2 regions of the Pigmentiphaga sp. H8 genome follow, and region 1 is predicted to be linked to the other one. Evidence: predicted binding sites of a transcription regulator. Region 1 holds the regulator's gene; the other holds the start of a gene.
The links. Region 1 encodes FNR, which switches genes on or off when oxygen is low (the NO sensors DNR and NnrR bind a similar motif). Its sites were predicted from a motif close to TTGATNNNNATCAA; they were not measured.
Positions count from the first base shown of each region.

Region 2: a site for FNR is predicted at 11,211-11,224, ahead of cydD (thiol reductant ABC exporter subunit CydD). Genes of this name have one in related genera too.

Region 1 covers NZ_CP033966.1:3,319,169-3,334,300, reverse strand. Annotated here, with positions in the region: gene EGT29_RS15760 (aromatic ring-hydroxylating dioxygenase subunit alpha) at 1-1,230, shown strand, start outside; gene EGT29_RS15755 (3-phenylpropionate/cinnamic acid dioxygenase subunit beta) at 1,243-1,785, shown strand; gene EGT29_RS15750 (tripartite tricarboxylate transporter substrate binding protein) at 1,802-2,779, shown strand; gene EGT29_RS15745 (hypothetical protein) at 2,783-3,016, shown strand; gene gabT (4-aminobutyrate--2-oxoglutarate transaminase) at 3,013-4,296, shown strand; gene EGT29_RS15735 (acetolactate synthase large subunit) at 4,293-5,858, shown strand; gene EGT29_RS15730 (aldehyde dehydrogenase family protein) at 5,888-7,318, shown strand; gene EGT29_RS15725 (D-glycerate dehydrogenase) at 7,356-8,354, shown strand; gene EGT29_RS15720 (dihydroxy-acid dehydratase) at 8,347-10,092, shown strand; gene EGT29_RS15715 (2,4'-dihydroxyacetophenone dioxygenase family protein) at 10,089-10,601, shown strand; gene EGT29_RS15710 (LysR family transcriptional regulator) at 10,675-11,634, shown strand; gene EGT29_RS15705 (SapC family protein) at 11,645-12,376, opposite strand; gene fnr (fumarate/nitrate reduction transcriptional regulator Fnr) at 12,387-13,112, opposite strand; gene EGT29_RS15695 (LysR family transcriptional regulator) at 13,171-14,067, opposite strand; gene EGT29_RS15690 (response regulator) at 14,151-15,132, opposite strand, start outside.
Region 2 covers NZ_CP033966.1:3,695,954-3,711,085, reverse strand. Annotated here, with positions in the region: gene EGT29_RS17505 (oxaloacetate decarboxylase) at 1-552, shown strand, start outside; gene EGT29_RS17500 (isochorismatase family protein) at 549-1,163, shown strand; gene EGT29_RS17495 (arylmalonate decarboxylase) at 1,174-1,914, shown strand; gene EGT29_RS17490 (GntR family transcriptional regulator) at 1,935-2,666, opposite strand; gene EGT29_RS17485 (PepSY domain-containing protein) at 2,741-3,877, opposite strand; gene EGT29_RS17480 (hypothetical protein) at 3,919-4,131, opposite strand; gene EGT29_RS17475 (bifunctional 2-polyprenyl-6-hydroxyphenol methylase/3-demethylubiquinol 3-O-methyltransferase UbiG) at 4,226-4,831, opposite strand; gene cydX (cytochrome bd-I oxidase subunit CydX) at 4,859-4,954, opposite strand; gene cydB (cytochrome d ubiquinol oxidase subunit II) at 4,975-6,129, opposite strand; gene EGT29_RS17460 (cytochrome ubiquinol oxidase subunit I) at 6,133-7,722, opposite strand; gene EGT29_RS17455 (amino acid ABC transporter ATP-binding/permease protein) at 7,739-9,424, opposite strand; gene cydD (thiol reductant ABC exporter subunit CydD) at 9,421-11,088, opposite strand; gene EGT29_RS17445 (hypothetical protein) at 11,296-11,604, opposite strand; gene EGT29_RS17440 (NAD(P)-dependent oxidoreductase) at 11,743-12,354, opposite strand; gene egtD (L-histidine N(alpha)-methyltransferase) at 12,653-13,672, shown strand; gene egtB (ergothioneine biosynthesis protein EgtB) at 13,669-14,940, shown strand; gene EGT29_RS17425 (hypothetical protein) at 14,951-15,132, shown strand, end outside.

The DNA of each region.
Region 1 (15,132 bases):
CGTGCCTGGCTGTTCGTCGGACACGAGAGCATGGTGCCCAATCCCGACGACTACTTCGTCAGCCGGATGGGGAACGATTCGGTCATCCTGACCCGCGACCGCCAGGGCCAGCTGCAGGTCCTGCTCAACAGCTGCCTGCACCGCGGCATGCGGCTGTGCCGCTACGACCAGGGCAACAACCGCACCTTCACCTGTCCCTATCACGGCTGGAGCTATTCCACCGACGGCAAGCTGGTCGAACGGGCCGGCGAACTGGTCGGCGTGCCGGGCTTCAAGACCCATTACTACGGCGAGCTGGACAAGAAGAACTGGGGCCTGAAGGCGGTGGCCAAGCTGGTCAACTACAAGGGCACGATCTGGGCGACCTGGGACGAGAACGCGCCGTCGTTCGAAGATTACCTGGGCGACATGAAGCTGTATCTGGACTTCGCCCTGGACCATCGCGACGGCAGCGCGGGCGGATCGGAGATGATAGGCGGCGTGCAGAAATGGCGCATTCCCTGCAACTGGAAGACCGCGGCCGAGAACTTCAACGCCGATCTCTACCACGACATCAGCCACCGGTCGGTGGACGTCGTCGGCATCGGGCCCGGCGGCAAGGGCCGGCGCGATCCCACGCCGCACCGGGTGTCGATCTCCTTCAAGGACCTGGGGCACGGGCTGGTCGGACGCGCGCCGTACTACGAGGAAAATCCCTATACGCCCATCTTCGCCAACTATCCCGAGGTGGAGCAGTACTACCGCAAGGTGTACGAGGAACGCGAGCGGAACCTGGCCGGCACCATGCGCGTGCTGCACAGCGTGGGCACCATATTCCCCAACATGGCCGTGCACGGCCGCCAGCCGCGCACCATCGCGGTGTTCCATCCGGTCAGCGCGACCGAGACCGAGATGTGGCGCATCTATCTCGTGGACAAGGACGCCCCGCAGGAGGTGAAGGACGCGGCGCGCGCCTATTACCTGCGCTACTCGGGGCCGGGCGGCATGACCGAGTCCGATGACATGGAGAACTGGTGCTACGCCACCGAGTCGAGCACCGGCACCATCGCCCGCACGCTGCACTACAACTACCAGATGGGCATCGGGCACGCCAAGCCGGTGCCGGGCCTGCGCGGCGCGGTGACGACGGGCGAGTTCACCGAAGAGAACAACCGGAACTACTACGCGAGATGGGCGCAGTTCATGGAAGGGCGCTCGTGGGACGACCTCATGCCCACCTACGGCGAATAAGCGGAGCGCGCCATGACCGACACTCACCTGAATCCCGACCACGCCTTCCTGCTGCGCGAGGTCGAACAGTTCTTCTACCGCGAGGCCGACCTGCTGGACGAGCGCCGCTTCGACGAATGGCTGACGCTGCTGCACGAGGACATCCGCTACTGGATGCCGATCGCGCGCAACGTCAGGCGCGACAACCGCGAACGCGAACGGACCCGGGAGGGGCTCGAGGCCGCGTGGTTCGACGAAGGCCTGCCGACGCTGCGCCAGCGGGTCGAGCAGATCAACACCGGCATGCATTGGGCCGAGGAACCCGCCTCGCGCACCTCGCACCTGCTGACCAACGTACGCATCCTGGAGACGTCCGGCTCCGGGCTGGACGAGGAAATCCGGACCCGTTCGCGCTTCATCGTCTACCAGAACCGCCTGGACACCGAGGTGGCCTGGTTCGTCGGCAAGCGCAACGATACGCTGAGCCGCACCGAATCGGGCTGGAAGGTCCTGCGGCGCGAGATCCTGCTGGATCAGACCGTGCTGCTGGGCAAGGCGCTGACCGTCTTCTTCTGACTGGGGGTATCGAAACATGGATCGTCGAGATGTGCTGAAGATGCTGGCCGGCGCCGCGGCGCTGGGTGGCTGTCCCGCGTGGGCCCAGGACGGTTTTCCGTCGCGCATGATGAAGGTCGTGGTCGCCTATCCGCCGGGAGGCGTGACCGACATCGCCGGGCGGCTGATGGCGGAAATCCTGAGCAAGGAACTCGGCAAGCCCGCCATCGTCGAGAACAAGGGCGGCGGTACGGGCACGATCGCCCAGCAATACGTGCTGCAACAGCCGCACGACGGTCACGTGCTGCTGTCGGGGGGCCTGGGCGGCCTGATCCTGCCCGTCATCCTGAATCCCAATCTGCCGGTGGATCCCCAGGCCAGCTTCACGCCGGTGGCGCAGGTGGCGGAGTTCGTCAACGTGCTGCTGGTGGGGCGCGACGTAAAAGCGCGCAACGTGAGCGAACTGATCGAGTACGCCAAGGCCAACCCCGGCAAGCTGAACTACGCCACCAACGGCGTGGGCACCTCGGCCCATTTCACTTCGGAGCTGTTCAACCTCCAGGCCGGCACCAAGGTGATCCACATCCCGTACCGGTCCAGCGGCGAAGTCATCTCGGGCCTGCGCAACGGCGACGTCCACATGGCGTTCGCCAACGCGCCCGCCGTCAATGCCCTGGTCAAGGCCGGCACGCTCCGTGCCATCGCGGTGACCAGTGCCCAGCGCACCAAGGACCTGCCCGACGTGCCGACCATGATGGAGTCGGGCATGCCGGAGTTCGTCGTGACCAGCTGGCTGGGCGCCTACGCGGCGGCCGGCACGCCGCCCGACGTCATCCGCAAACTGGGCGAGGTCATCGTGCGCGGCGCGCAGCAGCCCGAGAACGTGCAGCGTTTCGAGACCGTGGGTTTCCAGGTCGCCACCAAGGACGCGGCCGCCTATGCCGCTTTCAACCGGGCCGAACTGGCGCGGTGGAAGGAAGTGGCGCGGCTGGCGAACATCCGCGCCGAAGGGTGAAGCATGAGCGGACACAACGCGCTGAATCTGATCGACATCAAGCCGGGAGCCCGGCTGCGGACCAACGAGGGCGCCATCGTCGAGCTGATCGAGAATCCGCAGGACGGCGTCTGGCTGATCTGCCGCTACGTGGAACACCCGTCCGAGCCGGAGCTGGTCGGCGATGACGAACGGACCGTGTTCGCGCAGGACATCGTCGGCCTGGCCGACGGCCATCAACAAGGAGAGGGGTCGTGACCGCTAGCTGGACCGACAGGAAGAACGCGGCCTGTCCGCGGGGCGTGGGCCTGGTGACCGAAATCTATGCCACGCAGGCGTCGGGCAGCGAGCTGACCGACGAGGCCGGCCGCCGCTACATCGATTTCGCCGGCGGCATAGGCGTGCTGAACGTTGGCCACAGGCATCCCCGGGTAGAGGCCGCCATCGTCGAGCAGGCGCGGCGCTTCACGCATACCTGCTACCAGGTGGTGCCCTATGCTTCCTACGTGACGCTGGCCGAGCGCCTGAACGCGCTGGTGCCGGGCGACTTCGCGAAGAAGACGGTCTTCTTCACCACCGGAGCGGAAGCGGTGGAGAACGCGGTCAAGATCGCCCGCGCGGCCACCGGCAGGACCGCCATCATCGGCTTCACGGGCGCCTTCCATGGACGCACGATGATGGGCCTGGCGCTGACCGGCAAGGTCGCGCCCTACAAGACCGGCTTCGGTCCCTTCCCGGGGGACGTCTACCGCGTGCCGTTCCCGTCCGCCGATACGCCGGAGGCGGTGGCCCGTTCCCTGGCCGCGCTGGAGGACCTGCTGCGCTACGACGTCGAGGCCGCGCGCGTGGCGGCCATCGTGATCGAGCCGGTGCAGGGCGAGGGCGGTTTCCAGCCCGCACCGCGGGCGCTGATGCGAGGCCTGCGCGCGCTGTGCGACCGGCATGGCATGCTGTTGATCGCCGACGAGATCCAGTGCGGCATGGGACGTACCGGCGCGATGTTCGCGATGGAGCATTTCGGCGTGGCGGCCGACCTGACCACGGTGGCCAAGAGCCTGGCCGGCGGCATGCCGCTGTCGGCCGTGGTCGGGCGGGCCGAGGTCATGGACGCGGTGGCGCCGGGCGGCCTGGGCAGCACCTATGCCGGCGCGCCGCTGGCGGTGGCCGCCGCGCATGCTGTCCTGGACGTGTTCGAACAGGAAGACCTGCTGGAGACCGGCAACCGGCTGGCCCGCGCGATGCGCGAGCGGCTGGAGGCGGCGCGCGCCCGGCATCGCTGCATCGGCCAGGTGCGCGGCCTCGGGCCCATGCTGGCCATGGAGCTGCTGGACGAGCAGGGGCGGCCCTCGGCGGCGCTGGCGCAGGCCGTGCGCGAGCACGCGCTGGCGCGTGGGTTGATCCTGCTGGTGTGCGGCAGCTACGGCAACGTGATCCGTTTCCTGTTCCCGCTCAATACCCCCATGCCCGTGTTCGAACAAGGCCTGGACATCATCGACGAGGCGCTGGCCGAGGCGACGCGGCAGGAGATGGTGGCATGAACGCTTCCGATCGGCAGACCGGCGCCGAATGGCTGCTGCGCAGCGCCGCCGCCTCGGGCATCGAGGTCTGTTTCGCCAACCCCGGCACGACCGAGCTGCCCTTCGTCGGCGCGATGGATGCCGTGCCGCAGGTGCGGCCTATCCTGTGCGCCTTCGAAGGCGTGTGCTCGGGCGCCGCCGACGGCTACTACCGCATGCGCGGCACGCCGGCGATGACGCTGACCCACCTCGGCCCGGGTTTCGCCAACGCCATCGCCAACCTGCACAACGCCCGGCGCGCCGGCTCGTCGGTCTACAACGTGATCGGCGAACACATGTCGTGGCATGTGGAGGCCGATCCGCCGCTGGCCAGCGACATCGAGTCGCTGGCGCGGCCCGTGTCGGCCGGCGTCTACCGGGCCGATTCGCCGGCCTCGCTGGTGATGTCGGTGCGCCAGTCGCTGGCCAACGCGATGGCGCCCCAGGGCGGCATCCATACCCTGATCCTGCCCATGGACCTGCAGGCGACGGCGATGGACGAGCCGGTCTTCGCCGCCCGCGCGCCGGATACGCCGGCGATGCTCGATGCCGGCCTGGTCGAACAGGTGGCGGCCCACGTCGCCGCGGGTAGGAAGATCCTGCTGCTGCTGGGAGGCGACGCCCTGCACGAGCCGGCGCTGATGGAGGCGCTGCGGTTCCGGGGCCTGGCCAACGTCGAGGTCGTGGGTGAGACCTTCCCCGCGCGCAGCGAACATGGCGGCGGCCTGCCGGCCATCCGCCGCTTCAATCCCGCGGCCGAACAGGCCCATGCCTATCTGCTGGGCTTCGACCTCGTGGCGCTGGTCGGCGCGCGGCGTCCGGTGGCGTTCTTCGGCGTGGAGGGCTACCCCAGCTACTTGGGCGATCCGGCGCGCATGGTCGAGCTGTGCCAGGAAGGGCGGGGCGGCGCGGCCACGCTGGCGGCCCTGGCCGATGATCTGAAACTGGCCCGGCGCGGCCTGGAGACGGTCGAACGCGTGACCGACCAGGACCTGGGCGAGAACCTGACGCCCGAGAGCGCCGCGCGCGTGGTGGCCGCCTGGCTGCCGGACCAGGCCATCATCTCGGCCGAGGGCAAGACCCTGGCCTTTCCCTTCAACGCCATCGCCGCGCGGACCTCGCGCCATGCCAGCATCGTGCTGACCGGCGGCGCGATCGGGCAGGGCATCCCGGCCGCGTTCGGTGCCGCCGTCGCCGCGCCGGACCGCAAGGTCGTGGGCCTGCAATCGGACGGCAGCGCGCTCTACACGGTGCAGGCCCTGTGGTCGATGGCGCGCGAGAACGCGGACGCGACCATCCTCATCGCTTCCAACCGCCGCTACAACATCCTGATCGACGAGATGCGCCGCAACGGCTACGAGCTTGCGTCGCCGCCGGTGCGCGACTTGCTGCAACTGTCGCGTCCCGAGCTGGATTGGCAGGGCATGGCCGCGGGCTTCGGCGTGCAGGCCGAACGCGCGACGACGGTAAGCGAGCTGCGGAGATCGTTCCGGCGCGCCATGGCCGAACGCGGACCGCGCCTGATCGAGGTCATGCTGCCTTGAGCGGCGCCAGTCACGTAAGAATCGACGACATGCATGCGAACTACGTAGCGGGGCAATGGCTGGAAGGCGAGGACGCCACGCGCGACATCAATCCTTCCGACGTGAGCGATCTGGTCGGTGAATATGCGCACGCCACGCCGGCGCAGGTGGAGCGGGCGATCGGCGCGGCGCGCGATGCGGCACCCGGGTGGGGCCTGGCCAGCGCGACACAGCGCGCCGAATGCCTGGATGCCATCGGCATCGAGCTTCTGCGGCGCAAGGACGAACTGGGACGGCTGCTGGCCCGCGAAGAGGGCAAGACCCTGCCCGAGGCCGTGGGCGAGGCGGCGCGCGCGGCGGCCATCTTCCGCTTCTTCGCCGGCGAGGCGCTGCGGGTACGGGGCGACCGCCTGCCGCAAGCCCGGGCCGGCGTGGACGTGGAGGTCACGCGTGAGCCCGTGGGCGTCGTGGGGCTGATCACGCCGTGGAATTTTCCGCTGGCCATCCCGGCCTGGAAGATCGCCCCGGCGCTGGCATACGGCAACGCGGTGGTCTTCAAGCCGGCCGACCTGGTGCCCGGCAGCGCGTGGGCACTGGCCGAGATCATCAGCCGTGCCGGGCTGCCCGAGGGCGTCTTCAACCTCGTCATGGGGCGCGGCAGCGTGGTCGGGCAGGCCATGCTGGACGATGCGCGCATCGACGCACTGAGCTTCACCGGATCGGTGGCGACCGGCAGGCAGGTGGCGCGGGCGGCCACGCAGCGGTTCGCCAAGGTGCAGATGGAAATGGGCGGCAAGAACCCGCTGATCGTGATGGACGATGCCGACCTGGGCCAGGCCGTCGAGTGCGCCGTCCAGGGATCCTTTTTCTCGACCGGGCAGCGATGCACCGCATCGAGCCGGTTGATCGTCCAGCGCGGCATCCACGACCGCTTCGTGCGGGCGATGAAGGAGCGCATGGCCGCGCTGCGCGTGGACGACGCGCTGGCGCCGGGCACCGACATCGGCCCGGTGGTGGATGCGCGCCAGTTGCAGCAGGACGAGGAATATCTGCGCATCGGCCGCGACGAGGGCGCCACGCTGGCCCACGGCGGCCGGCGGGTGGCGCGCGCCACGGACGGCCACTACCTGGAGCCGGCGCTGTTCACCGACTGCTCCAACGACATGCGCATCTGCCGCGAGGAAATCTTCGGACCGGTCGCGGCGGTGATCCCGGTGGCGGGCTACGACGAAGCGCTGGCCCTGGCCAACGACACCGAGTTCGGCCTGTCGGCGGGCATCTGCACGACCTCGCTCAAGCACGCCACGCATTTCAAGCGGCATGCCCAGGCCGGCATGGTGATGGTGAACTGCCCGACGGCGGGGGTGGACCCGCATGCGCCGTTCGGCGGCCGCAAGGGATCGAGCTACGGCCCGCGCGAGCAGGGAAGTTACGCGGCCGAGTTCTATACCACCGTGAAAACGGCGTACACCCTGGCCTGAGCGCCGGATGAGCGTCCATCTGATCCGGAGAAGTGCCATGCCGCAATCCCTGCCCACTGTCATCGTCAGCGCTCCCGTGCCGCCCGACCTGCGCGCGGCCATCGAGGCGGCCTGCAGGATCGTCGACGTACCCACGGGCCAGCGGCTGGACGAGGCGGTATCCGCCGCCGACCGCGCCATGGCGCGCGGCGTGCTGTGCACGGTGCGCACCCCGGTGGACGCCGCCACGCTGGAGGCGCTGCCGGCCGTCAAGGTGGTGTCCAATTTCGCCGTGGGCTACGACAACGTCGATGTGCCGCGTGCCACACGGGGAGGCGTGCTGGTCTGCAATACGCCGGGCGTGCTCGATCGCGCGGTGGCCGACCTGACGATGGGCTTCGTGATCTGCCTGGCGCGGGACATGGTGGAAGGCGACGCCTACGTGCGCCGGGGCGCCTGGATGCGGGGGCCCGCGCCGCTGACCGCGGACCTGGCGGGCAAGACCTTGGGGCTGCTGGGCATGGGCCGCATCGGCCGCATGGTGGCCCGGCGCGCGCAGGCCTTCGACATGCGGGTGATCTATCACAATCGCAACCGCGACACGCCGTCCGAGCAAGAGGGGCTGGCCGCCTACCGCTCGCGCGATCAACTGCTGGCCGAGTCCGATTTCCTGAGCGTGCACGTCCCCCTGTCCGCCGGGACGCGCGGCTCGGTGGGGATGCGCGAGTTCGAGGCCATGAAGCCTTCGGCTTATCTGATCAATACCGCGCGCGGGGCGGTGGTGGACGAGGCGGCGCTGGTCCAGGCGCTGCGGGACGGCCGTATCGCGGGAGCCGGGCTGGACGTGATGGAACGCGAGCCGCTGGACCCCGCCAGTCCGCTGTGCGCGCTGTCCAACGTGGTGCTGCAGGCGCATGCGGGCAGCGCCACGGTGGAGACGCGGCGCGCGATGATGGAACTGGCGGTGGCCAACCTGCTGGATGCCTTGGGAGGACGGCAGCCTCGCGCCATGGTGAATCCCGCCGTGCGCGACGGTCTGGGGGCGGTCCATGCATGACGAGCCGCCCCAAGGCCTGGACCGGGGCCTGACCCACTACGGCGACAGCGAGTTCGCGCGCTTCCTGCGCCGCTCGTTCGCCTTGTCCATGGGGCACACGCGCGAGGCGCTGGCACGGCCCGTCATCGGCATCGCGCATCCCGGCGGCGAGTTCAACAACTGCCACCGGCATTTTCCCGAGCTGATCCAGGCGGTCAAGCGCGGCGTGCTGGCCGCGGGCGGGCTGCCCATGGAGTTTCCCAGCATCTCGCTGGGCGAGCCGTTCCTGCATCCGACCAGCATGATGTTTCGCAACCTGATGTCCATGGACGTGGAAGAGATGATCCGTGCCCAGCCCATGGACGCGGTGGTGCTGGTGGGCGGTTGCGACAAGACCGTGCCGGCCCAATTGATGGGGGCGCTGTCGGCCGGATGCCCGGCCATCCAGCTGGTGGGCGGGCCCATGATGACGGGCCGCCATCGCGGCGAGCGCCTGGGCGCCTGTACCGATTGCCGGCGGCATTGGGGCCGCTACCGCGCCGGCGCCATCGACGCCGGCGAGATCGGCGCGATCGAAGGCAACCTGGCGACCACGGCGGGGACCTGCGCGGTCATGGGCACGGCCAGCACCATGGCCTGCGTGGCCGAGGCGCTGGGCATGATGCTGCCGCACACGGCGGCGATTCCGGCGGTCCACGCCGATCGCCTGCGGGCCGCCGAGGCCTCGGGCGCGCAGGCGGTCAGGCTGGCGCGGGACGGCCTGCGGCCGGACGCCATCGTGACCGGCAAGGCGGTGGACAACGCGCTGCGGGTGCTGCTGGCGATCAGCGGATCGACCAACGCGGTCCTGCACCTGACGGCAATCGCCGGACGGCTCGGATTGCCGGTGGACGCCGCGCGGCTGAACCGGCTGTCGGAAGAGACGCCGGTACTGGTCGATCTCAAGCCCACGGGTTCGCATTACATGGAGGACCTGTACGCGGCCGGCGGCGTGCAGGCCATCCTGCGCGAACTGCGCGAGCTGCTGCACCTGGACTGCCTGACCGTGACCGGCCGCACGGTGGGCGAACTGCTGGACGCGCAGCGCGACGCCTGGGTGGACCGCGCGGTGATCCGGCCGCGCGCCCAACCGCTCAAGCCCGAGGGCGGGCTGCTGGCCCTGTCGGGTTCGCTCGCGCCCCACGGCGCGCTGATCAAGCGCGCGGCGGCGGACGAAGCGCTGTTCGAGCATACCGGCAGGGCGGTGGTTTTCGACACCCTGGAGGACATGGCCGAGCGGCTCGATGCCGAAGACCTGGACGTGCGGCCCGACGACGTGCTGGTGCTGCGCAATGCCGGGCCGCTGGCGGCCGCCATGCCCGAGGCCGGCTACATCCCGATCCCGGCCAAACTGGCACGCCAGGGCGTGCGCGACATGGTGCGCATCTCGGACGCTCGGATGAGTGGTACCGCATACGGCACCGTGGTGCTGCACGTCTCGCCCGAGGCCGCGGCGGGCGGTCCGCTGGCCCTGGTCAGGAACGGCGACCCGATCCGCCTGTCGGTGGCGCGGCGCACGATCGACCTGCTGGTGGACGAGGCCGAGCTGGAGCGCCGCCGCGCCGGCTGGACACCCGCGCGGCCGATGGCGCAGCGCGGCTACCAGTGGTTGTACCAGCGGCACGTGATGCAGGCCGAGCATGGCTGCGACTTCGATTTCCTGCGCGCATCGGCGCGCCCCGACGATGCCGGTGATGGCCGGCAAGGAGACCCGGCATGACCGGAACCGTGTTCGCCCAGCCCCTGGCGCAACTGCCGGGCATCCTGCCCGAGATCGCGATCGACGCCATCCCCGCCGACGAGCGCGTCTGGGTGCCGCAGGCGCCCAACGTCTGGTTCCGTCCGCTGTTCCTGAACACGCTGGGCGGCGGCTGGTGCAACCTGCTGCGGGTGCGCCGTTCGGGCGTCCTGAGCCGGCACATCCATCCCGCGCCGGTGTTCGGCTACGTCATCAAGGGCTCCTGGCGCTACCTGGAGCACGATTGGGTGGCCTCGGCCGGCCGCTTCGTGTTCGAGCCGCCCGGCGAAATCCACACCCTGACGGTGGACGCGAATGCCGAGCACGACGAGATGATCACCTTTTTCAACGTCAGCGGCGCCATGGTCTACCTGGACGAGCAGGGCATGCAGATCGGCTACGAGGACGTGTTCAGCAAGATCGAGATGTGCAGGCGCCACTACCGGGAAGTGGGCCTGGGCGAGGACTACGTGCGGCGGTTCATCCGCTAGCCGCTTCCGGGTTCAGTCGGAAGCCGGGGCCCGCATTGTCTATTCGGGACCCGGCGGATATAGTCATGCTGCCATGGACATCAACAAGCTCGACCTGAATCTCCTGCTGGTCTTCGAGGCGCTCTATCTCGAGCGCAACGTGACGCGCGCGGGGGAACGGGTAGGCCTGTCCCAGCCGTCCATGAGCAATGCCCTGCTGCGTTTGCGCAACCAATGCAACGACCCCTTGTTCGTGCGCACGCAGGGCGGCATGGAACCCACCTCGTATGCGTCCGAACTGGCGGGCAGCGTGCTGCGCGCGCTGGAGCTGGTGCGCAACGGTTTCGAGCAGGCCAGCGGCTTCGATCCGGCCTCCAGCCAGCGCAGCTTCACGCTGCTGATGTCCGATTTTTCCCAGTTCCTGGTGCTGCCGCAGCTCGTGGCGCGCTTCAAATCGTCGGCGCCGGGCATCAGCCTGGAGGTCAGCAGCCTGAGCCGGGAGCATTACCGGGCGGCGCTGGAGAACGGCGACGCCGACCTCGCGGTCGGCAACCTGCAGGAGCTGCAGAGCGGCTTCTACCAGCAGGGCCTGTTCGTCGACCAGCACGTCTGCGTGATGGGCAACGGCTTTCGCAAGGCGGGCGAGGCGATCACGCTGGATGAATACCTCGCGGCACGGCACCTGGTGGTGACGGCCAACAAGACCGACCTGCAGATCGAAAAGGAACTGGGCAAGCAGGGGCACCGGCGCGAGGTGGCGCTGCGCGTGCCCAACTACCTGGTGCTGCCCAAGATCCTGGCGCAGACGGACCTGATCGTCACGGTGCCCGAGGTCATCGCCCAGGCCATCACCGACGATGCGGCCGGGGCGACCTGGTCGCGGCTGCCTTTCCAGACCCCGCATACGCACATGCGCCAGTTCTGGCATGCGCGCTACCACCATGACAGCGCCAACACCTGGCTGCGCCGGCAGATCGCCGACCTGCACATAGGCGCCAGCCTGCGCAAGGTGGGAGCCGGCCCGACGCCGCCGGTGTGTCCGGAAGCGGCGTGAGGCGCGGCGGCTAGCCGGCCAGCGTGACCAGGTGGCCCCAGTTCAGCCGCGATTGCAGATGGAAGTAGGTCATGGCCAGCCAGCCCTTGCGCATCCACGCGGCGGCCGTGGCGTCCGGCAACTGGTCGAAGCGGGTCTCGTCAACGACCAGGAAGCCATCCAGCGTGACGCGCTCGCCGCCTTGCAGGTCCACGGCCACCTGGCGCGGGATCAGCAGGTTCTCGGCCCGCAGGGCCGCGACGTAGTCGCGCGTCATGGCCAGGCCGGCCTGGAGTTCTCCCAGGAATTGCAGCATTTCCCCGACCACGGGAGCGGGCTGCCCACCCTCGAACAGGGGCTGGGCATCGGCGGCGGAACTGCGCAGGTGTTCGGCGTCCTCGTCCACGCACAGCGCGTAGCGCTGGCTGGCCGGATCTTCCTGCAGGATGAACGGATAGCGCCGCAGGTGCGCGGGAATGTAGCGGCTGGGCCGCCACCGCCCCGCGTCGTCCACCATCAGGTTCTGCGCGTTGCGCAGGCCCAGCACCGCCATGGGCATCTGCTCCTCGCCGGCGAACACGATGGGCAGGTCGCGCGCCGCCATCGCGAACTCCGTGGCCACCAGCGGCACCGCGGTCTGGCCGCGCGCGAAGGCGTAGCCGGCCTGGCGGTCGAACCGCAGATGGGCGTGGCGCTGCGGGTCCAGGGCGCGGGCCTGGGCGAACATGGGGGCGTTGGCGCCCGCCTGGGGGGAGGTGGTCATCGATTTCCTGCTAGCAATGGGGGCCGGCCAGGCGCCGCAGCGCCGGCATGTCGAGGATCTCGACCTGCTTCTGCTGGATGCGCAGCACGCCGGACTTGGCGAAGCGCGAGAATAGGCGGCTCACGGTTTCGAGGGTCAGCCCGAGGAAGTTGCCGATTTCCTCGCGGCTCATGCGCAGCACGAAGGCCGACGAGGAATAGCCGCGTGCGGCCAGGCGTTCCGACAGGCTGATCAGGAACACGGCCAGCCGCTCCTCGGCGCGCATCGTGCCCAGGGACAGCAGCATCTGCTGGTCCTGTTCGATTTCGCGGCTCATCAGCCGCATGAGCTGGCGCTGCAGCGAAGGCAGGTGGTTGGCCAGCGAGGACAGGTCGCGCACCGGGATCACACAGACCTCGCTGTCCTCCAGCGCGATGGCGGTCGAGGCGTGGCTGTTGCGGCCCAGGCCGTCCAGCCCGACGATTTCGCCAGGCAGGTGAAAGCCGGTGATCTGCTGGCGGCCGTCGGCCAGTTCGAGATAGGTCTTCAGGGTGCCGAAGCGGATGCCGTAGACGGCGTCCAGGCCGTCCTCGAAGCGAAAGAGGGATTCGCCCCGGGCCAGCCGCACACGCTGCTGCACCAGTTCGTCCATGCGGCCGGCGTCCTCCGCGGCCATGCCCACGGGCAGGCAGAACTGCCCCAGCCCGCAGGTCGAGCAGCGTACGGAGTCTGGGGTAACTGGAATGCGTTTGGTCATGGCGTGTCTTTGTTCTGAGCCGGCCGCGGCGGCCTGGGCGGGCGCCAGCCCGGGAAGGCTAGGGCAGGCGCTTGGCGTAGCTTTGCCGCAGCATGTCGATGAAGACCCGGACGCGCAGCGGCAGATGCTTGCGCTGAGGATACACGGCGTAGATGGCGTTGGGGGGCGCGGCGAATTCGTCGAGCACCGTCACCAGCCGGCCTTCCTTGAGGTCGTCCTCGATTTCCCACAGCGATCGCCATGCCAGCCCCCGTCCGTCCAGCGTCCAGGCATGGAGCACGGCGCCGTCGGTGCATTCCAGCGTACCCGATACGCGCTGCGGTGTCGTCTTGCCGTCGACGGCGAAGAGCCAGCCGCGCGCCTGATTGACGCCGGTGCCGAAGGACAGGCAGTTGTGGCGTGCCAGGTCGGTGGGGTGCTGCGGGGTGCCGTGCCGGCGCAGGTAGGCGGGCGCGGCGACGACCATGCGGCGGTTGTCGGCCAGGCGCACGCTGACCATGCTGGAGTCGGCCAGGTCGCCGATCCGGATGGCGCAGTCATAGCCTTCGTTGACCAGGTCCACCAGCCGGTCGCTCAGGTCCAGTGTCACGGTGATGCCGGGATGGGCATCCAGCAGCCGCGGCAGCAGGGGCGCGACGTGGCGCCGGCCGAAACCGCCGGGCGCGGTGACGCGGAAATGCCCCTTGGGATGTTCGCCGCCGGCCGCCACGCTGTTCTCGGCGTTCTCGAGCGTTTGCAGGATCTGCTGGCATTCCTCGAAGAATTCCGTGCCTTCGGCGCTGAGCGAGATCTTGCGCGTGGTGCGGATCAGCAGCTTGACGCCCAGCCGGGCTTCCAGCGCATCGATGCGCCGGCCGATGACGGCGGGCGCGACGCCTTCGCTGCGGGCCGCGGCCGACAGGCTTCCGCGTACGACGGCCGAGACGAAGGATTCGATCTGCTTGAAGCGGTCCATGGGACGGGCGATTTATGCAAAATAGTAAATAATTTGCGCCCGATTTTAGCCCATCCTTAAAAACCGACGGTAGCGCCGGGGTATCAAGGCTGGGGGTCGCGCTGCAGGACGCGGATCAACTGGTCGATGTCCAGCGGCTTGGTCAGGTGGAAGGCGAAGCCGGCGTCCAGGCAGCGGCGCACGTCGGATTCCATGCCATAGCCCGTGAGCGCGACCGCGATCTGGTCGGGCTGGGGAGCGTAGCGCCGCAGCACGTCGATGCCGTCGCCGTCGGGCAGCCCCATGTCGCTGACCAGGACGTCGTAGCGCCTGGCGTCGACGCAGCGGCAGGCCGCCGCCACGTTTTCCGCGACCTCGACCTCGTAGCCGTATTCGGCCAGCAGGAACTGCATGGCCTCGGCGGTATCGATGTTGTCCTCGACCAGCAGGATGGTGGCGGGGCGGACCAGGGGAGCGGACACGGGAAGGGTCTCCTCGGTGGGGGCGTGCAGGGAGCCGCTGGCCGGGTCGTCCAGCGTCAGCGTGAAGGTCGTGCCTTTGCCCTGGCCGTCGCTGCGCACGCTCAGGGTGCCGCCGTGGCGCTGCGCCAGCGAGCTGGCGATGGCCAGCCCCAGCCCCAGGCCGCCGCGCGACTGGGCGGCGTCTTCCTCGCCCTGGTCGAAGGCATCGAAGATGCGCTTGAGGGCCTGCGGGGGGATGCCTATGCCCGTGTCCGAGACGTCCACCGCGATCCTGCCCGGCACCGGCTGGTACATGGTGACGCGTATCTCGCCGCCGCGCGGCGTGAATTTGATGGCGTTCTTCAGCAGGTTCCAGACGATCTGCTGCAGGCGGGCCGGGTCGGCCTGCACGATGACCGGGTAGGGCAGGGGCGTGTAATGCAGCTCGATGTGGCGAGCGGCGGCTTCCTCGCGGAAGATCTCGGCGATCCCGTTCAGGATGCCAACGAGATCGGTGGGTTCCAGGCGCAGGCTCAGCTTGTCGTTGACGATCTTGGAGATGTCCAGCAGGTCGTCGATCAGGCGAGCCTCGACCTCGACGTTGCGCTTGATCAGTTCGACGCTG
Region 2 (15,132 bases), 380 kb from region 1:
CAGCTGGAAGACCAGGTCTATCCCAAGCGCTGCGGCCACATGCGGGGCCGCAAGGTGGTGCCGGCCGCCGAGATGGAGGCGCGCATCAAGGTGGCGCTGGACACGCGCGAGGACGCTGGCACGGTGATCATCGCCCGCACCGATGCGCGCACCGGCCTGGGCCTGGACGAGACGCTGCGCCGCGCCGAGCGCTACGCGCGCGCCGGCGCCGACGTGGTGTTCGTCGAAGGGCCGGAGTCGCGCGACGAGATCCGCGCGTTCGCCGGCTGCATGGGGGTTCCTCTCATGGTCAACATGGGGCATGGCGCGCGGCTGCCGCTCATGACTCCGGACGAGCTCCATGAACTGGGCGCCAGGCTCGTCATCTATCCGACGGCCGCGCTGCTGGCGTCGGCGCAGGCCTGCGCCGACGCGTACGGGGCGCTGGGCGAGGGCCGCCTGCCCATTGGGCCCTGCTATCCGTTCGCCGATTTTTCCCGACTGATGGGTTTCGACTGGGTAGAACGTTTCGATGCCCGGTATCGTACGCTCGACGAAGAGGGACAGGCATGAGCGAAATCGACGTCTATGAACGGCAAGGGCTGGGCCGGCCGTCGGGTGTGGGGCGGCGCTGTGGGCTGGTGCTGGTCGATTTCGTGAACGGATTCGTCGATCCAGCGCTGCTGGGCGGCCGCCACGTGGCCGATGCGGCCGAGCGCTCGCTGACCCTGCTGCAGGCCTTCCGCGGCCTGGGACTGCCCGTGGCGCACAGCCGCGTGGTGTTCGCCGACGACGGCAGCGACCACAATGTGTTCTGCCGCAAGGCGCCCGCGCTGACCCGCTTCACCGAGAACGCCGAGTGTTCGCAGATCCTGTCCCTGCTCGCGCCCGAGCCTGGAGAGCGTATCGTGCGCAAGCAGAGCGCATCCGCCTTCTTCGCCACGGGCCTGGCCGACTGGCTGCGCGCACGGGGCGTGGATACCGCCGTGGTGGTGGGCTGCACGACCAGCGGCTGCGTGCGCGCCACGGCCATCGACGCCATGCAGCACGATTTCATGACGGTGGTGGTGGAGGACTGCGTGGGCGATCGCGCGCAGGGCCCGCACCAGGCCAGCCTGTTCGACTTGCGGCAGAAGTACGCGGACGTGATGGACCGCGACGCGCTGCTTGCCGCCATTTCTTGAGGAGTCCAAGATGGATCACCTGGGTTACCGGATGAAGTTCGGGGTATTGGGACCGTCCACGAATACCATCGTGCAGCCGGATTTCGATGATATGCGGCCGGTCGGGGTCACCAATCACTACAGCCGTATCGAGATCCCCGACATGAGGGTGGACGACAACGAGGATTTCCTGCGTCTGGTGGAAGCGATTTCGTCCAACACGCTGCATGCGGCGGAAGTCCTCAAGAGCTGCGAGATGCAGTACCTCGTCATGGGGATGTCGGCCGTGACCTTCTGGAACGGCCGCAAGGGCGCCGAGGACTACCTGCGGGGCATACGCGAGCGCGCCGGCGTCGAGGTCAGCTGCGGTTCTTTCGCGCTGGAGGCGGCGCTGCACGCCTACGGCGCCAGACGCGTGGCGTTCCTGTCGCCGTACTTTCCGGTGGCCAATGCCGAGGTGCGGCGTTTCTTCGAAGACTGCGGCTTCACCGTGGTGCGCGATATCTGCCTGCGTCGCCCCAGCCCGGTCCTGATCGCGCACACCACCGACCAGATGTGCCGCGAGGCGATACGCGAACTCGATGGCGACGACGTCGATGCCATCGTGCAGGTTGGCACCAACCTGTCCATGGTGAGGCTGGCTGCGGCGGCCGAGCTGTATCTGGACAAGCCCGTGATCGCGATCAACGCCGCCACTTACTGGCATGCCCTGCGCCAGGTCGGCATTCCCGACAAGGTCCAGGGGCTGGGCCGGCTGTTGTCGCACTACTGACGCAGAGCGCGCCGCAGGGCTCAATCCTGGGCGGCGTGGGGATGGTCGAGCAGCGCGAACTGCGCGGACCGCAGATGGCAGTGCATGACGGCGCGCGCCCACGCGGGATCGCGCGCCGTGAAGGCGTCGAGCAATTCGCGATGATGCTGGAAGGTGCGTGCCAGGCGCTCGCGGTCATAGCTGCGCCGCGTGCCCAGGATGACCTTGATCTCGACGGCCTTGGCGCGCATGCTGCGCAGGCGTGGGTTGCCGGCCGCATCGTAGATCAGCGCATGGAAGCGCCGGTTCAGGGTGCTGATGCGGTCGAGGTTGACGGGGCTGACGTCCGGCCCGCGCGATTCCATCTCGTCCTGGACCTCGCGCAGTTCCGCCAGCGTCGCCGCATCCATGCGTTCGGCCGCCAGCGCGGCCAGTTCCGATTCGACTAGGATGCGCGCCGCATAGATCTCGCGGATTTCCGGAGCCGACCAGATCCGCACGGTGGCGCCGGCGTTGGGTCGCAGCACCAGGAAGCCATCGGCCACCAGCAGCCGTATGCCTTCGCGCACAGGAGTGCGCGACAGCCCCAGCGCCTCAGCGACTTCCTTTTCCGTGATGCGCGCGCCCTCGGGATAGCGGCCGGCCAGGATGCCGTTGCGCACGTGGGCGTATGCCTGCTGCACGGAGGCCGGCCGCGAGGACAGGTCCGAGAACGAATAGATGTCGGGCGAAATCGCCGGATGGGCGTCGGGGGAAGGTGCGGGGTGGGACATGCACGCGGCAACCAAGCTGGGTGTGGCTACTATAGCGGATCGCCACACCCGCGCGGGCTGTTCCGAGGCTGTCGCTAGGCCGTGGCGCGCGTGTTCCGGGCCGTAGCGGCGGCCGGTTGCCGCCTCTTCACCCACAGGTACAGCCCACTGCCCAGCACGATGATCGTGGCCAGATCCAGCAGCGCCCACAGGATCTTCATGGGCATGCCGCCGTAGTCGCCGAAGTGCAGCGGCTGGGATACCAGCAGTGCCGTCAGGTACCAGGGCAGCTTGGGCGAGGCGGTGACCTCGGCGGTCTGGGCGTCGATCAGCACCGGCTGCAACAGCTTGGAAGTAAGCGGCTCGTTGCCGGCCAGGAAGAAGGTGTTGTGGTGCGGACTGGAGAAAGCCGTGCCGGGGAAGGCGATGAAGGACAGCCGGGTGTGCGGCGCGACGGCCATCGCGGCTTCCATCGAGCTCTGCAGCGAGGCACGCTGGGCGGGCGGCGTGACCGGCTGGCCCTGATAGGGCGCCAGCAGCGCGCTCAACTGGTCGTACTGCCAATACTTGATCATCAGGTCGGCCCAGGTGTTGATCATGCCGGTGCCGCCCACGACGAAGGCCCAGACCAGCGTGACCACGCCCAGCAGGTTGTGCAGGTCCAGCCACTTGACGCGGGGCGCGCGGTGCCGCCGCACGTCGCCGAATTCCAGTTTCTTCATGAAGGGCCCGTACAGCACCGCGCCGGTGACGATGGCCACCAGCAGCAGAAGCCCCATGAAGCCCAGGAACAGCTTGCCCGCCAGCCCCGCGAACAGGTCCACGTGCAGCTTGAGCATGACGTACATGAATCCTTCGTCGAAGCGCGGTTCGGCCAGTACTTCGCCGGTGCGGGCATCCACCGCCACCGAGCGGAAGTCGTCGGTGGGCGCGGGCGTGGGGGTGAGCGTGACGAACCAGACGCGGTCGTCTTCCTCGTCCTGCGAGACGAACTGGATGACGCGATCGGGATGGCGTGCCTGCGCGACCTCCAGCACCCGGTCCAGGCTGACACGGGCCCGGTCGTCCGTCCGGTCGGGCGCCTCGACCTCGGTGCCCAGCAGGTGGCCCAGTTCGTGATGGAAGATCAGCGGCAAGCCGGTCAGGCATAGCAGCAGCATGAACAGCGTGCAGATCAGGCTGCTCCATTTGTGCAGCCAGGACCAGGTCTTCAGGGCACGGGCGGAGGGCATGGGTCAGGGTTCCTGGAAGGGCGGGAAGAGCGCGCGGCCTGTCATGCGCGCCTGCGGGTCGAGGCGTGGAAACGCGGGCGGTCGGGCTGGCGCCGCAGGCCGAACCACAGCATGGTGGCGACCGGGACGCCCAGTCCCGCCCAAGACCAGGCGTCGCCCCAGCTATCGGAAACCAGGGCGGAAATGAGTCCTGTCGCGGTCAGCGCGCCCAGCACGAGCGGCCATCCCCAGATACGGAGGGTGGAGGTGGACATGGGTTTCCCGTCTTGAATAAGGAAAAGGCAAATAATAACTATTCTTATTCTAGAGGGAAATGCCGGATACGCCCAGGTGGTACCCGAAAGGGATTCAGACGGTGGGCTTGCGGCCCACGTAGCGGGTCACGAAGGCCGGCCCGCGGTGCCCGTCCCCTTCGTCCAGTTCCACCTCGCCTTCCCAGCCCTGCACTTCCTCGAGCAGGCCGCTGAAATCCGCGCGTATCGTGGCGAGGTCGCTCAGCATGTCGGCGTCGCGGGGACCGCCGCTCTGGTAGGCCAGTTGGCGGGGATGGAAGGACTCCAGGATCAGCCAGCCGCCGGGAGCCAGCGCGCCCGCCAGGCGCCGGTGGGCGTCGGCCCGGAAGGCGCTGGGCAGGTGGACGTAGACCAGCACGACCGCGGCACAGGTGGCGGGAGGCGGCGCCCAGGCCGCCAGGTCCGCGTTCAGCGTGGTGATGGTGACGCCCCGGTTCGACGCCAGGGTCAGCGCCTTGTCCAGGCCGACCTGCGAATTGTCGACCGCCAGCACCTGATGCCCGCGCTCGGCCAGCCACACGCTGTTGCGGCCCTCGCCGTCGCCGGGCAATAGCACCCGGCTGCCCGCCGGCAGGCGGGGTTCCTGCTCGGCCAGGAAGCGGTTGGGCGCGGTTCCGTACTTGTAGCCAGGTTCGGAAAAGCGTTGATCCCAAGTCTTCATACTGCTCGATATCTCCGATGGAAGGACTTACTCGTCTTGCTCTCTGAGCTCGTACCACATGGCGTTCAGGACGGCGAACGTCGCCGCCAGACCCAACCCCAGTATCCAGGAAAAGTACCACATGCTCGTTCCTCCCAGGTGCGTCAGTAGGCGTGATTGCCGGGATCCTTCACGGCCGCTTCGTCGACCTTGCCCCACAGGACCCGGTAGACCCAGGACGTGTAGGCGACGATGAGCGGGATGAAGATTCCCGATGCGACCAGCATGATGAACAGCGTCAGGTGGCTGGACGAGGCATCCCAGACCGTCAGGCTGGCTCGCGGGTCGGCGGACGAGGGCAGCAGGAACGGAAAGATCGAGACGCCCACGCTCAGGATGATGCCCAGGATGGCCAGTGAACTTGCCAGCAGCGCGCCGATCTCGCTGCGCAGCCGGAGCAGCAGCAGGGCCAGCGCCGAGCCCGCCAGGCCGGCGGCCGGTGCCAGCATCAGCCACGGGTGGGCCGCGTAGTTGTCGAACCAGGCACCCGAGGCGATTTCGGCCGTCTTGCGCAGCGGATTGGACGAACCCAGCGGGTCTATGGTGCTGGTGATGCGGTAGCCGTCCACCCAGGCCCACAGCGCGATGCCGCCCAGCGCGAACAGCAGCAGCGTCAGGAACGCCGCCACGCTGCCGTAGCCGCGGGCGCGTTCGGCCACCTCGCCACGCGTCTTCAGGACCAGCCAGCACGCGCCCTGCGTGAGCAGCATCGTGACCGACACCAGGCCGCACAGTAGGGCGAAGGGGGACAGCAGTCCGAAGAAGCTGCCGTCGTAGAAAATGCGCAGGTCGCCGTCGAGCCGGAACGGCACGCCCAGCAGCACGTTGCCCATCGCCACGCCCAGGATCAGCGAGGGTACCAGGCCGCCGGCGAACAGCGCCCAGTCCCAGGTCGTGCGCCAGCGCGTGCTTTCGCGCTTGCTGCGGTACTTGAAGCCCACCGGCCGCAGGATCAGCGCGAACAGGATGGCGAACATCGCGAGGTAGAAGCTCGAGAAGGACACCGCGTACAGCGGCGGCCAGGCGGCGAAGATCGCGCCGCCGCCCAGGATCAGCCAGACCTGGTTGCCTTCCCACACGGGACCGATGGTGTTGATGACCACGCGCCGTTCGACGTCGGTGCGGCCGACGAAGGGCAGCAGCATGCCCGTCCCCAGGTCGAAGCCGTCGGTCAGCGCGAACGCGATCAGCAGGATGCCCAGCAGCGCCCACCAGATCAGGCGCAGCACGTCGTAGTCGATGAGTGTGTGCAGAATCATGGCTTACTCCTGGGCGGTCAGACGTTGGGACAGGTGCGGGGCCACGAGCCGGACTTCCGGATCGGGGTCGGGCTCCACGCCCTTGCGGATGGCGCGCAGCATCAGGCCCATCTCGACGATGAACAGCACGGTGTAGAGCGCGGTGAAGCCCAGTATGGTCATCAGCACCGTTCCCGCGCCCAGGTCGGAGACGGCCGCGGCGGTAGGCAGCACGCCTTCGATCACCCAGGGCTGGCGGCCGAACTCGGCCACGATCCAGCCCATTTCGGCGGCGATCCAGGGCAGCGGGATGGCGAACACCGCGACCTTGAGCAGCCAGCGGTGCGCATCGAGCCGGCGGCGGGCCGACAGGATGAAGAACGTTGCCATCAGCAGGATGAAGAAGAAGCCCAGTCCGACCATGATGCGGAACGCCCAGAACAGCGGCAGGACCATGGGCACGGTGTCCCAGGCGGCCTGGTCGATCTGCTGGGGCGTGGCCTGGCGCGGGTCGTCCAGGTAGCGCTTGAGCAGCAGGGCGTAGCCGAGGTCGCTGCCATGCTGCTCGAAGGCGTCGCGGTCGGCCGGCGCGATGGCGGCGGAGCTGCCCGCCGCGCGGATGCGCTGCAAGGCGTCGAAGGCGATGATGCCGCTGCCTATGCGCTCGCGCGCGTGATCGACCAGCGTGGTGATGCCGGGAATCTCGGTGGTGAGCGAGCGCGTGCCGATCAGGCCCATGACGGCCGGGACGCGGACGGCGTAGTGGGTCTCGCGGGCCTGCTGGTCGGGAATGCCGACGATGGTGAAGGGCGCGGGCGCGGGTTCGGTTTCCCACATGCCTTCGATGGCGGCCAGCTTCATCTTCTGGTGCTCGGTCGACAGGTAGCCGCTTTCATCGCCCAGGACCACCACCGATAGCGCCGAGGCCAGGCCGAACGAAGCGGCCACCGTCATCGAGCGTTTGGCCACGTCGATGTGCCGGCCCTTCAGCAGGTACCAGGCCGACACGCCCAGTACGAACACCGACGCGGTCACGTAGCCGGCCGACACCGTGTGCACGAACTTGGCCTGCGCCACCGGGTTCGTCAGCACGGCGAAGAAGTCGGTGACTTCCATACGCATGGTTTCGGGGTTGAAGGCCGAGCCCACGGGGTTCTGCATCCAGCCGTTGGCGATCAGGATCCATAGCGCCGAGAAGTTCGAGCCCAGCGCCACGCACCAGGTCGCCACCAGGTGCCCGACGCGCGACAGCTTGTTCCAGCCGAAGAAGAACAGGCCGACGAAGGTCGCTTCCAGGAAGAAGGCCATCAGGCCTTCCAGGGCCAGCGGCGCGCCGAAGATGTCGCCCACGTAGTGGCTGTAATAGCTCCAGTTCATGCCGAACTGGAATTCCATCACCAGGCCGGTGGCCACGCCCAGCACGAAGTTGATGCCGAACAGCGTGCCCCAGAACTTGGTCATCTGGCGCCAGATCTTGCGCCCGGTCATGACGTAGACCGTCTCCATGATGGCGATGACGACCGACAGGCCCAGCGTGAGCGGGACGAAAAGGAAGTGGTAGAGCGCCGTCAGTGCGAACTGCAGGCGCGAGAGTGAAACGATGTCGAGGTCCATGGTGCCAGCTTCCTCCTCAGTCCGGGCGCAGGGTGTGAAGTCGATGATCGAAGGCGGGGGTGCCGCGGCGCAGGTCGGCGGCCACGGTGCCGTCGGCCAGCACGACGATGCGGTCCGCCAGGGCGGCTTCCCGCCGGATGTGGGTGGCGATGAGCAGGGTGCGATCGCGCGCCTGCCCGGCCAGCCGGGCCACCACGTCGCGCGCGGTCGGCGCGTCCAGTCCTTCCGTGGGTTCGTCCAGCAGCCACAACTGAGTGGGGCGCAGGAACAGCCGTGACAGCGCGAGCCTGCGGGCCTGTCCCGCCGACAGGCCCAGGCCGCCTTCGCCCAGGCGCGTGTCCAGGCCGGCGGGCAGGGCGGCGATGGCCTGGTCCAGGCCGGAGGCCTGCAGCGCGGCCCACAATGCGTCGTCGCCGGCGTCGGGTCGGGCCAGGCGCAGGTTGTCGCGCACGCTGTCCTGGAACAGCTCGGTGCGTTGCGTCAGCAGGCAGGAGGCGGGGGCTTGGACTCGTCCGGTGGAGGGCAGCCGCTCGCCCGCCACCAGGGCCAGCAGCGTCGACTTGCCGGCGCCGCTGGGGCCGATCACGGCCACGCGTTCGCCGGGCCGGATCGTCAGGGTGATGTTTTCCAGGGCCACGTTGGCGGGCACGCCGGGCCGGCTGTCGTGGCGCAGGCTGGCATGTTCGACCAGGATGTCGCCGGAGGCGGCGCGGACCGGGGCTGTTGCCGGCGCGTCCAGCCGAGGCGCCAGGCGGCGGATGGCCAGCAGGGTGCGGCCCAGCTCCAGCGTCCCCCGCCGCAGCGGCGTCAACGGTTCGGCGCTTGCCAGCACGAGCAGCAGGGCCAGCGCCGCCACGGGGGCGCCGATGGCCGAACCGGCGACCAGCAGGACGCAGGCCGCGAGCGTGGCGGCCAGGGCCGCGGTGCCCGCCACGGCCTGAAGGAAACCGCCTTGTGCGTCGGCGCGGTTGATGGTGTCGTCGGCGGCGGCCAGCCGGTGCTCGGTCCGGGCCAGCATCCGGCATTGCGCCGTCAGGCGGCCGGCCATGGCGAGTTCGGTCTGGCCGGAGACGAGGTCGATGGCCTGCGCGCGCAGGGCTTCGATCGCATGGGCGCGGCGACAGGCGGCGCGGCGGCTGCGGCGCGCGGTCCAGGCCAGGATGCCGGCGCCCGTGGCCAGCAGCCAGCCGGCCATGGCCACGCCCAGCGGCAGGCTGACCACGCCCAGCATGACGCCGACCAGGGCGATCGCGGCACAGGCGGCGCCGGCCGGCACCAGCAGGCGCAGGTATAGGGCGTCCAGCGCGTCGGCGTCGGCGGTCAGGCGGAACAGCAGCCGGGCCGGCCGCGCGAGCAGCCTGCGCGCGGCCTCGGGCCGGGCCCAGCCCGCGAACAGGCGCGGACGCAGCGCGGCGATGACCGCGAGCGCCGCGTCGTGGGTGACGACCCGCTCGCCGTAGCGGGCCGCGGTGCGGACCAGGGCCAGCAGCCGTATGCCGGCGCCGGGGGTGAACACGTCGAAGGCGAGGGCGGTGCCGGCGGCCAGTCCGGCCAGCGCGGTGGCGGTGATGAACCAGCCGGACAGGCCCAGCAGCCCCATGCCGGCGCAAACCGTCAGCGCGGCCAGCGCGACGCCGCCCCACAGCAGGCTGCGCCGGTCGGCGAAAAAGAGCCGCAGCACGGCGTGGATGGAAGCTTTCATGAGGCCGCTCCCAAGGCGGCCAGCGGGGCCGTTTCCGCATCTGCCGGCATCGCGCGCGGCGCGGCAAGGTCGATCACGCGGTCCATGCGCGAGGCCAGTTCGGGGTCGTGCGTGGCGACGATCAGGGTCCTGCCCGCGGACTCGGCCAGCAGCCGGCGGGTCAGTTCCCGGGCCGTGGCGGCGTCCAGGTGGGCGGTGGGTTCGTCGGCCAGCCACAAGTCGCTGCCGGGCGCGGCGGCCGCCCTGGCCATCGCCAGGCGCAGGCATTCGCCGCCCGACAGGCCGATGCCGGACTCGCCCAGCGGGCGACCGGCTTCGCGCCCCGCCAGCTGCCCCAGCGTCGCAGCCTCCAGGGCGCGGCCCACGGCCTGGACGCTGACGTCCGGGCGGCCCAGGGCGACGTTGGCGCCCAGCGTGCCGGCGAAGACATGCGGCTTCTGCCCGATCCAGGCCATGCGTGCCCGCAGTCGCGGCGCGCTCTGGCCATCCAGCGCCACGCCGTCGATGACGACGGCTCCGGACTGGGCGGGTACGAGGCCGGCGATCAGCGCCAGCAGCGTCGACTTGCCCGCCCCGCTCGGCCCCATGATGGCCACTCGTTCGCCAGGTGCCACGCGCAGGTCCAGGCCGTCGATGACCGATGGCGCCGCATCGGCGTGGGCGAAGCGCAGTTGAACGAGTTCGACGGCGGGCGGCGGACGGTGCGCGGGTCCGTTGCCGGACGGCGGGAAGGGCGCGGCGCCGCCCACCAGCTTCGACGGCGCCGAGGAAAGCGCGCGCAGCGCCTCCAGCGCCGCCCGGCCCGCGGCCCGGTCATGCCAGGCCGTGGAGAGGTCGCGCAGCGGCTCGAAGAAGCTGGGGGCCAGCAGCAGGACGAAGAGCCCCTGGCCGAGGGTGAGCGGACTGCCCCAGGTGCCGAAGGGCAAGGTGCCCAGCAGGTGGAATCCTACGTAGACCGCGACCATGGCGACCCCGATGGCGGAAAACAATTCCAGCACCGCCGAGGACAGGAAGGCGATGCGCAGTACCGCCATGGTACGCGTACGCAGCGTTTGTGCAACGTATGCCAGCCGTCCGGTGGTGGCGTCGACGGCATCCAGCGCCCGCAGCGTGGCCAGGCCTCGCAGGCGATCCAGCAGGAAGGCGTTCAGCGTGCCCATCTCGGCCAGATGGGCCTGGCTGGCGCGCTGGGCGCGCCAGCCCACCAGCGCCATGAACACCGGGATCAGCGGGGCCGAGGCCAGCAGGACCAGCGCCGCGACCCACGACAGCGGCGCGACGGCCGCAAGGATGGCCAGCGGCACGACCAGGATCTTCAACTGGATGGCGGGGTAGCGGGCCAGATAGGGCAGCGCGGCATCGGCCTGTTCGGCCAGCACGCTGGCCGCGTGGCCGGCGGCGGGGCGCCGCTTGTCCAGCGGAGAGCCGTTCGCCAGCGCATCGACCGCGGTGGCGCGCAGTGTCGACAGGCGGCGCCGCGCGACCTGGAAGCTCAGGCGCGCCCCCCACGCATCGCAGCCCGCGCGCAGGACGCCGGCAAGCAGGAAACAGGCGGCGGCGATCAGGCCCGCGGCCACGTCGCCCGGATCCGCCGCCATGCGCTGCACCGCCGAGGCCAGGATGCCGGCCTGGACCAGCCACGTCAGCGATCCGGCCAGTTGCAGCCAGTCGCCGGGGGAAGGGCGGAGCGCGTCGCCGGAGCGCGCGCGGGCGGGGCGGGACAGGGGCGTACTCCCGTTGTACGTTGGGCTGCCCCTAAGGTATCAGTGCTCGGTAGGACGTGACAATGATCTGCCTCAACTCGCGACATTCGGTCGCGCCCCCCGGCGGCCGGCGGCAAAAGGAAACGGCCCCGTGCAAGGGGCCGTCGTTCAGTCGCGGTAGCCGTGGCGCCGATAGTGGCGTTCTTCCCGATAGCGCCGTTCACGCTCCCAGCGCCGCTCCTGTTCCCACCGGCGCTCGCGCCAGTACGGGTCATAAGGCACGTAGCCGACCGGCCCCGGGACCACCATGACGGGAGGCGGCATATAGACCGGAGCGGGAGCCATGTACACCGGAGGCGGACCATAGACGATACCGGGTATGCCGATGCCTATGGATACGCTCACGCGGGCCTGGGCCGTCGCACTGAGGGCCAACAGGGCCGCGCCCACCAGCCCTGCCATTGCCAGCCGTTTCATACAGATTCTCCGAGACTGCGATGACCCCACTGTATGGGCGATTCCCGTGCGGCGGTTTGTGCGGGCTGTTGCAATCGTCGCCACATGTAACGCCCCCGGGGCGGGCATCGCGCTTCGCGTTGTTCGCCCGCGACGCGATCAGTAGCCCACGGTGAAGCGCCGGCCCGTGTGCGCGGGCTTTTCCACTTCGTCCAGCATCGCGATGGCGAAGTCTTCCATGGAAATCCAGCTGCGGCCGTCCGCGGCGGTCAGCAGCGCATCGCCGCCCAGGCGGAACGTGCCCGTGCGCTCGCCGGGCACGAACAGCGCCGACGGCGACAGGAAGGTCCAATCCAGGTCCTTTTCCGCTCGCAGGGCGTCCAGCCAGTCACGGCCGGCCAATGCCTCGGTCTTGTATTCGGCCGGGAACGCCGGCCTATCCACCAGCGCGGCGCCCGGGGCCACTTCCAGGCTGCCGGCGCCGCCCACCACCAGCAGCCGCGGAACGCCGGCCTGCCTGACGGGGCCGAGGACGCTGGCAAGGGGCGAGGTGGCGAAGCGGACGCTGCTGACGACCGCGTCCTGGCCGCGCAGGGCCGAGGCCAGTTTCGCGCCGTCGGCCAGGTCGATGTCCAGCGTGTCCAGTCCGGGGCGCGCGGCCAGCCTGGAGGCATGGCGTGCAATGGCGGTGACATGGTGGCCGCGGGCCAGGGCTTCGTTGACGAGGCGGCTGCCGACGTTGCCGGTGGCGCCGATGATGGCGAGATTCATGGAAGCTCCTTGACGATGAGAGAGAGGGGGCGGAGGCGATCCGCCGCGACCGTTACAAGCTTAGAGGCTGGCCCATGAGGGAAAAACTGGGGTGGCCGCCATAGTTTGTTTCGGTTTACGGTCGAATACCGCCCCTTTTTGCAGCGTCGTAGGCAAGGGTTACATCCCATTCCTGTCCCCCGGGAAGCGACAAGCGTATAGATAGGGGCCATGTCCGGCGGCCAGGGCAGGCATCGCGCTTGCTACGGCCGGGGGAAGGACACTCTGCCGCTGTCCCAAGGAGCCCATATTGACAACCATGCTTCGAGGTCCCGCGCACAGGATGGCCGGGAACGACACCGCTTTTTCGATGGAAGGCGCGCCGTCCCCCGGGCGGCGCGCCGAGACCGCGCCGCTCGACAATCGCGCGGCGGAACTGGCCGCGGGGCTGCGGGCTGAACAGGCCCGCATCGATCCGAAATTCCTTTACGACGCGCAAGGGTGCGTGCTGTTCAACGCCATCTGCGAACTCGAGGAGTACTACCCGACGCGCACCGAGCGGGCGATCTTCGAGGCCCATCGCGCGGCCATTGCCGGTGCTCTGCCGCGCCGCCTCCAATGGGTGGACCTGGGCTGCGGGGATTGCGCGAAGTCGCGTGCCTGGCTCGCCCACGTGGACGCCTGCCGGTACCTGGGCGTGGACATTGCCGCCGACTGCCTGCGGCACGAGGTGGCGGCGCTGGGCCGCAAATTCCCGCAGGTCGCCTGCGTGGCGGTGGAGGCGGATTTCTCGGGGGATCTGGACCTGCGCCGGCACCTGGCCGACACCCAGGAGCAGCCGCCGGTATTCTTCTACCCCGGATCGTCCATCGGCAATTTCGACCCCGAGCGGGCCGTCGCGCTGATGGCCTCGATCTGCCGACAGGCCGGCCCGCGGGGCAGCCTGTTGATCAGCGCCGACCTGCGCAAGGACAGGCGCGTGATGCAGCGCGCCTATGCCGACGATCTGGGGGTGACGGCGGCATTCAACCGGAACGTGCTGCGCGTGTGCAACCGGGTGCTGGGCAGCGACTTCCAGCCCGCCGAATTCGACCATGAATCGCGTTTCGACGACGGCCATGGCCGCATCGAAATGCGGTTGCGGGCCAGGCAGCGGCAGCGCGTGCGCTGGGGATCGTCGGAGCGGATCTTCGAGGCCGGCGAGGACATCGTGACCGAGCATTCGTACAAGTACACGCCGGCGCAGTTCGATGCGATGCTGGCGCAGGCGGGGTTCTCGGTGCGCAACATGTGGACCGACCCGCGTTCGTGGTTCGGCGTTTTCCTGGCGCAGCGATGAACGCGCGCGACGATGTGTTCGTTCCCGAACTGCTGGCCCGCCGCGTGGCGGGGGTGCGCGAGGCCACGCTGGCGTTGCTGGACGGGCTGACGCCCGAGGACTGCATGCTGCAGTCCATGCCCGAGGCCAGTCCGGCCAAGTGGCACGTCGGCCACGTGGCGTGGTTCTTCGAGACCTTCGTGCTCGAGCCGTGGCAGCCGGATTTCCGGCCCTTCGACCCCGCCTTCCGCGAACTGTTCAACTCCTACTACGTGGGCGTGGGCGAGCGCCATCCGCGCGGGCAGCGGGGGTTGCTCTCGCGTCCTTCGCTGGACCGGGTCATGGCCTACCAGCAGTCGGTGCTGGAGCGTCTGCTCGAATGGATGGACGATGCGGCGCCGCCCCAGGCGCTGGCGCTGGTCGAGCTCGGCCTGCATCACGAGCAGCAGCATCAGGAGCTGATCGCGACCGACCTGAAGCACCACTTTTGGCACAACCCCCTGTTGCCCGGATGGCGGCCGGCTCCGGCCGAAGCGCCCGCGGTGGATCCAGGACCGGCGGCGTTCCAGCGCTACGACGCGGGATTGGTGGACCTGGGGCATGCGGGCGACGGTTTTGCCTTTGACAACGAAGCGCCCCGGCACCGCGCGTGGGTGGAGGCGTTCGAGCTGGCGCGGCGTCCGGTCTCGAATGCGGAATACCTGGCCTTCATCGAGGACGGCGGCTATGGCCGGCCGGACCTGTGGCTGTCCGACGGCTGGGACGCGCGCGTGCGGGGCGGCTGGGACATGCCGCTGTACTGGATGCGGGACGACGGCCGGTGGACGTGCCACACGGCGGCCGGTCCGCGCCCGGTGGATCCGGCCGAACCCGTCTGCCACCTGAGCTACTACGAGGCCGACGCCTATGCGCGCTGGGCGGGTGCCCGGCTGCCGACGGAGCAGGAGTGGGAGCGGGCTGCGACGCAGGCAATGGCCGAGGGCTCCACCCTGCTGGCCGAAGGGGACTTCGCCGAGTCGGGGCTGCTGCATCCGAGGCGCCTGCGCGCCGAGGCGACGGATTTCCTGGGCGGGGTGTGGGAATGGACGCAGAGCGCCTACCTGCCGTATCCGGGCTTTCGTCCGGCTGCCGGCGCGGTGGGGGAATACAACGGCAAGTTCATGATCAACCAGATGGTGCTGCGGGGCGGGTCCTGCGCCACGCCGCGCAGCCATATCCGTGCCACGTACCGCAATTTCTTCGTGCCGGGCTCGCGCTGGCAGTATGCCGGCCTGAGACTGGCGCGCTGAGGAGCCTCGCATGAAGGAACCCGAGAAGCGGCGGCCGGAGCGCACCCGTACCCAGGACGACAAGGGACAGGGCGAACCGCGGCTGCCTCATGAGCACGACGAATCGCACGACAGCCAGGAAAGCGCGCCACGCAAGGTGATCGAGCAGGCCTACGAGGATGTGCAGTCGGGCCAGGAAGACACCGATCTTCG